Variovorax paradoxus: one gene and its partner. Each later gene encodes a partner of the first gene's protein in a complex. Links are inferred from orthologs where the notes say so. Each region holds a gene or a part of one and is shown on either strand. Other genes may lie near its edges. The genes, in order: mrdA and rodA.

Region 1 (3,213 bases):
GGTCGGCGCGCGACGTGCAAGCCTGGGAGTACCAGCCGCTCGGCCCCTTCCTCTCGAAGAATTTCGCAAGCTCGCTGTCGCCGTGGATCGTGACGATGGAGGCGCTGGCGCCGTTCCGCGCGAAGTTCGAACGGCCCGCGGAAGACCCGCAGCCGCTGCCGTACCTCGATTCGGCATCGAACCGCGAGAGCGGCGCACTCGACATCACGCTCGAAGTGCTGCTGCAGACCGCGAAGATGCGCGCCGAGGGCGTTGCCCCGGCGCTGCTCACGCGCGGCAACACCACCGAGGCCGCCTACTGGACGGCCGCACAGCTCATCGCGCACCACACGGTGAACGGCTGCAACCTGCAGCCGGGCGACCTGCTGGGCTCGGGCACGCTGTCGGGCCCGAAGCCCGACGAGGCCGGCTCGATGATGGAGCTGACGCTGGGCGGCAAGCAGCCGATCACGCTGCCGAATGGCGAGAAGCGCACGTTCCTGGAAGACGGGGACACGCTGATCATTCGCGGTTACTGCGAGCGCGCGGGCGCGGTGCGCATCGGCCTCGGCGAGGTCAGCGGAACGGTGGTCTGAGGCTTGCGTTGCCCTCCCCGTCTTGTCCCCTCTCCCTCTGGGAGAGGGCTAGGGTGAGGGCAGCGGCGTCAGAAAGCGCGCGATGGAGGTGAGGCCGCTCGCCCTCACCCCAACCCTCTCCCAGAGGGAGAGGGAGTAATACGGGTCAGGGCGCGGTAGCAGGCGTTGCCACGGGCGCCGGCCACGCCACTTCACTCGCCACGCGCGGCTTGCCGATTGGCGCGGTCGCCTTGCCGGTCTTGATGGCCGCCAGGTCGGCCTCGCTCGGGTACTGGTTCGCGAGCCAGTAGTCGAACACCCGGCGCGCGATGGGGGCCGCGGCGCCCGCGCCCCAGCCGGCGTTTTCCACGATCACGGCCACGGCGATCTTCGGGTCGTTCACCGGCGCGAAGGCCATGAAAAGAGCGTGGTCGCGCTGGTGTTCTTCCAGGGCGCGCGCGTTGTACTTGGTGTTCTGCGCCTGCGTTACCGCCTGCGCCGTGCCCGTCTTGCCGGCTGCCTGGTAGGCCGCGCCCGCGAACACGCCGCGCGCCGTGCCGGCGGTGACCACGCTGGTCAGGCCGTCGCGGACCACCGCAACGTTGGCCGCCGAGAAGCCGAGGTTTTCCGCCGGCGGCTGCTGCAGCGGCACCACCTGCCCGCTCACGGTGTTGCGCGTGGCCAGCACGAGGTGCGGCTTGTGCTTCAAGCCGCCGTCGGCCACGACGGCCGTGGCCTGCGCCAGCTGCAGCATCGTGAAGGCGTTGTAGCCCTGCCCGATGCCCAGCGAGATGGTCTCGCCCGCGTACCACTTCTTTTGCTCGGGGCGCTTGTAGGTGTTGCGTTTCCACTCGGTGCTGGGCAGCACGCCGCGCACCTCGCCGCCCAGGTCGATGCCGGTGATCTGGCCGAAGCCCAGCGGCTTCATGAAGTCGTGGATCAGGTCCACGCCCATCTCGTTGGCCAGCGAGTAGTAGTAGATGTTGCTCGACAGCTGGATCGATCGGCGCATGTCGACGCCGCCCAGGTTGCCTTCGGGGCTGCCGAAGCGGTGGCCGCCGAAGTTGAAGTAGCCGGGGTCGTTCACCACCACGTTGGGCCCGCGCTTGCCGGTTTGCAATGCCGCCATTGCCATGAAGGGCTTGTAGGTGGAACCGGGCGGATAGGTGCCGCGCAGGGCGCGGTTCAGGAGCGGCTTGTCGAGGGACTCGGTGAGCGCCGCCCAGCTTTCGTTGTCGATGCCTTCGACGAACAGGTTGGGGTCGAAGGTGGGCTTGCTCACGAAGGCCAGCACCTCGCCGGTCTTGGGGTCGATGGCCACCAGCGCGCCGCGGCGGTCGCCGTACATGTCTTCCACCAGCTTCTGCAGCTTGATGTCGAGCGACAGCATCACGGTGTTGCCCGGTGTGGCCGGATGGCTGGCCAGGCGGCGCACGGCGCGGCCGCCCGCCGAGGTTTCCATCTGCTCGACACCGGTCTGGCCGTGCAGCGTCTTCTCGTAGCTCTGCTCGATGCCGAGCTTGCCGATGTAATCGGTGCCCTTGTAGTTGGCCTGGTCTTCCTCGTCCCAGTCTTCCATCGCGGTCTTCTCGCGCTGGTTGATGCGGCCGATGTAGCCAAGCACGTGCGAGGCCAGCTCGCCCTGCGGGTAGTTGCGGAACAGGCGCGCCTTGATCTCCACGCCCGGGAAGCGATAGCGCTGGGCCGCGAAGCGCGCCACCTCTTCGTCGCTCAGGCGGGTGCGGATCGGAATGGAGTCGAAGCTGCGCGAGTCTTCGCGCAGGCGCTTGAAGCGGCGGCGGTCGCGCGGCGAGACTTCGAGCACCTGGGTCAGGCTGTCGATGGTTTCCTCGACGTCGTTCACCTTGGAGGGCGTGATCTCCAGCGTGTAGGCCGAATAGTTCGAGGCCAGCACGATGCCGTTGCGGTCGAGGATCAGGCCCCGGTTGGGCACCACCGGTACCACGGCCGTGCGGTTGCTCTCTGCCTGCTCGGCCAGGTCTTCGTGGCGCGTGACCTGCAGGTACACCAGCCGCGCACACAGCAGGCTGAACGCGAACAGCACCGCCAGGCCAATGACGATCACGCGGCGCTTGAAGCGCGCGAGGTCGGCGGCGACGTTGCGGATTTCGGTCATGGCGGTGGGAGCTTAGGCGCGTGCAGTTGCTTTTGGCAAATGCGGCGGGCAGGGCTTAGAGGGGGCGGTTCTCGTCCGGTTCCGGGGTGCGGCGCTGCGGGGCCAGTAACAGTGCGGTGACCAAGGGCCACAGCGCGGCCTCGATGGCAGGCGAGATCAGCACAGACCACCCCGGGAACACACCGCCGCCGATCATCCGCGTGACGACCTCGATCAGCTGCGACAGCGCAAAGAGCGGCAGCACCTGCAGCGCCTGCGAGAGCACCGGATACCAGAGCAGGCGCCGGTGGATGGTGATCGCGAAGAAGCCCAGCGTGGTGTAGGACAGCGCATGCTGGCCCAGCATCGACGACTGGTGCACGTCCATGCACAGGCCGAACACGAAGGCCGCGCCGATGCCCACGCGCGCGGGCTGGTGCACGCCCCAGAACACGATCACCAACGCCAGCAGGTCGGGCATCCAGACCGCGCGGCCGATGGGGATCATGTTGATGAGCAGCGCCACCACGAGGCTGCTCCACA
Region 2 (3,186 bases), 780 kb from region 1 along the record:
GCATGTAGGTGTTGGTCATGCGCGGCATCGGCACGTGTGCGTAGCTTTCGCGGCGGCCGTTGCCTGTGGGCTTGACCTTCATGAGGCGCGCATTGAGCGCGTCCTGGATGTAGCCCTTGAGGATGCCGTCCTCGATCAGCACGTTGCGCTGGCTGGCGTTGCCCTCGTCGTCGACGTTGAGCGAGCCGCGGCGGTCGGCGATCGTGCCGTCGTCGAGCACCGTGACGCCCTTGGCCGCCACGCGCTGGCCGATGCGGCCGGAGAACGCGCTTGAGCCCTTGCGGTTGAAGTCGCCCTCCAGGCCGTGGCCAATGGCTTCGTGCAGCAGGATGCCGGGCCAGCCGGAGCCGAGCACCACGGTCATTTCGCCGGCCGGCGCCGGGCGTGCGTCGAGGTTGGTCAGGGCGGCTTTCACGGCATGGTCGACGTACTCGGCGATCTGTTCGTCGGTGAAATAGGCCAGGCCGAAACGCCCCCCACCGCCGCCGGAGCCGATTTCGCGGCGGCCGTTCTGCTCGGCGATCACGGTGACCGACAGGCGCACCAGCGGGCGCACGTCGGCGGCCAGCGTGCCGTCGGCACGTGCCACGAGCACCACGTCGTACTCGCTTGCAAGGCCCGCCATGACCTGCGCCACGCGCGGATCGCGCGAGCGGGCCAGCTTTTCGACCTTTTCGAGCAACTTCACCTTGGTGGTGCTGTCGAGCGTGGAAATGGGGTCGATGCCGTCGTAGAGCGAGCGGCTCGATGCGATCTTGCGGGCCGGCGTCTTCACACGGCCCGTGCGGCCGGCGGAGGAAATGGAGCGCACCGTGCGCGCCGCGTCGAGCAGCGAGGCCTCGGAAATGTCGTCTGAATAGGCAAAAGCGGTCTTCTCGCCACTGACCGCACGCACGCCAACGCCCTGGTCGATGCTGAAGCTGCCGGTCTTGACGATGCCCTCTTCGAGGCTCCAGCCCTCGCTGCGCGTGTACTGGAAGTACAGGTCGGCGTCGTCCACCCGGTGCGCGGTGATCTCGGCCAAGGCCTTGCTCAGGTGCGATTCGTCGAGGCCGAACGGCGTGAGAAGAAGCTGTTGCGCCGTGGCGAGGCGCTCGATGGTGGGTTCGCGAGAGATCATCGTGACATTCTAGGCAGCCGCCCTCTTCCGCGCTGCCCCAAAGGGCACTCTGGCGCTACTAGTTCTGCGCCAGCTTCCTTGCCCGGGCGATCGACATCAGGATCCCCAGCCCCAGCCCCAGCGTCACCATGGCCGTACCGCCATAGCTGATGAACGGCAGCGGCACCCCCACCACCGGCAGGATGCCGCTCACCATGCCCATGTTCACGAAGGCGTAGGTGAAGAAGATCATCGTCACCGCCCCTGCCAGCAGGCGCGAGAACAGGGTCGCCGCATTGGTCGCGATCACCAGCCCCCGGAAGATCAGCAGGATGAAGGCCGAAATCAGCGCCAGGTTGCCCATCAGCCCGAATTCCTCGGAATAGGCGGCAAAGATGAAGTCGGTGGTTCGCTCGGGAATGAATTCGAGGTGCGTCTGCGTACCCTGCATGAAGCCCTTTCCGCCCACCCCGCCCGAACCGATGGCGATCATCCCCTGGATGATGTGGAAGCCCTTGCCCAGCGGGTCCTTGCTCGGGTCGAGCAGCGTGCACACGCGCTGCTTCTGGTAGTCGTGCAGCACGCGCCAGTCGACCCCGTCGGCGCACAGCTTCGACTCGAAGCCCACGATCAGCGTCACGGCCACCGCGCCGATCAGCACCGGCGGCACGATCAGCTTCCACGGCAGCCCGGCAAAGAAGATCACCGCCAGCCCGGCGGCCAGCACCAGCAGCGAGGTTCCCAGGTCGGGCTGCTTCATGATGAGCCCGACCGGCACCGCCAGCAGCACCGTAGCTACCACGAAGTCGAGCGGCCGCAGCTGGCCTTCGCGCCGCTGGAACCACCAGGCCAGCATCAGCGGCATTGCGATCTTCAGGATTTCGCTGGGCTGGATCACCACGCCCACGTTGATCCAGCGCTGGGCGCCCTTCTTGGTGATGCCGAACAGCGCCACCGCCACCAGCAGCGCCACGCCCATCGTGTAGAGCGGCACGGCGGCCAGCATCAGCCGCTGCGGCGGCACCTGCGCCACCACGAACATGATGAAGCCGGCCAGCAGCATGTTGCGGCCATGGTCGACGAAGCGCGAGCCATGGTCATAGCCGGAGGAATACATGGTCAGCAGCCCGGCGAACGCGAGCAGCAGCACGGCGAAGGCCAGAAAGCCGTCGAAGCCCTGGAAGATGGGCGCAATGCGACGCGCCAGGGAGGGCTGATTGAACACGGCAGACATGGGGGCGGATTATCCGGCTTATACGAATCCCCGGCGCGTGTCCCCCCGTGGAAATCCCCATCCCCGACTGTCATGGGTCGTTCGCCTCTTGCTCTTACATTCGGGGATTCATAAAAAAGGGAGGATCGGATGGCGTCTCAACGTCTGCGCTTGTCGCTCGTGGCAGGTCTTTGCATTTCGGTCGTCGCATGCGGCGGCGGTGGCGGCGGAGGGAGCTCAGGGCTGCCCTTCGGACTGGCCGGCTCGGGTAACTCGTCCACCCCGAATTCCTCTGCTTCGACCTCGCCCACCCTGAGCGGCACGGCCGCCACCGGCGCGGCCTTCGGTGGCGCCACCGTCACGGTCCAGGATCAAAGCGGCGCGACGGTCTGCACCACCCAGACCGACGGGCAAGGCACCTACCACTGCGCGCTGTCCGCAGCCACCAAGGCGCCCCTCGTAATCACCGCGGTGCGCGACGACCAGTCGCTCTACAGCACCGTTGCCAGCAACGGCGGCACCGCCAACATCACGCCGCTGACCACGGTCATCGTCTCTCGGCTCTCGCCGGATGGTCGCCCCGCCAATCTGGCGGCGGCCATACAGGCCAACGCTGGCACCGTGACCGACGCGCGCCTGCAACAGCAGACAGCCGCGCTCGTTGCAGCGCTCCAGCCGGTGCTGGACGCCCTCGGGCAGGCCACCGTCGATCCGATCACCGGCCAATTCAGCGCCGACGGCACCGGGCACGACAAGGTACTCGACGCGCTGCTGGTCAGCGTGCGCCCCGACAGCGGCGCTGCCAACATCGAGATCACGGTGAAGGGCCTTCCGTCGGGCGACGACGCTGTACCAGCCTCCATCATCTTCCGTA

The links.
Region 2: the proteins of mrdA (region 1) and rodA are in contact, whole or in part, in a crystal structure (PDB 6PL5), measured with the Thermus thermophilus proteins. The link is inferred for Variovorax paradoxus from one-to-one orthologs. Residues at the interface, in WP_223903432.1 of Thermus thermophilus: Arg4, Ile5, His6, Leu8, Ala9, Phe12, Ala15, Leu16, Leu19, Gly20, Arg22, Ala23, Trp24, Leu26, Gln27, Val28, Tyr31, Tyr34, Leu36, Leu43, Thr45, Asp47, Lys156, Gln157, Gly158, Ser160, Val184, Leu201, Glu202; in WP_223903423.1 of Thermus thermophilus: Phe161, Val165, Phe168, Val169, Leu172, Pro198, Tyr199, Glu202, Tyr211, Arg212, Asp213, Gln220, Val221, Gln223, Ser224, Ile226, Ala227, Ile228, Gly229, Ser230, Gly266, Phe267, Val270, Leu274, Tyr277, Gly278, Leu281, Phe285, Leu289, Arg297.

The regions. Positions count from the first base shown.
Region 1 is NZ_CP102931.1:6,481,081-6,484,293, forward strand. The notes cover bases 207-3,108. They hold mrdA (penicillin-binding protein 2), read right to left. Parts: upstream 2,692-3,108; coding sequence 721-2,691; downstream 207-720. Other genes in these bases: fahA (fumarylacetoacetase), read left to right, coding at 207-575; mreD (rod shape-determining protein MreD), read right to left, coding at 2,747-3,108. In the rest of the region: more of fahA, read left to right, coding at 1-206; more of mreD, read right to left, coding at 3,109-3,213. UniProt on the Escherichia coli protein: Catalyzes cross-linking of the peptidoglycan cell wall. Responsible for the determination of the rod shape of the cell. Is probably required for lateral peptidoglycan synthesis and maintenance of the correct diameter during lateral and centripetal growth.
Region 2 is NZ_CP102931.1:5,704,114-5,707,299, forward strand. Bases 257-3,131 are described here. They hold rodA (rod shape-determining protein RodA), read right to left. Parts: upstream 2,334-3,131; coding sequence 1,179-2,333; downstream 257-1,178. Other genes in these bases: tldD (metalloprotease TldD), read right to left, coding at 257-1,120; NWF24_RS26915 (carboxypeptidase regulatory-like domain-containing protein), read left to right, coding at 2,463-3,131. Outside these bases: more of tldD, read right to left, coding at 1-256; more of NWF24_RS26915, read left to right, coding at 3,132-3,186. UniProt on the Escherichia coli protein: Peptidoglycan polymerase that is essential for cell wall elongation. Also required for the maintenance of the rod cell shape. Functions probably in conjunction with the penicillin-binding protein 2 (mrdA).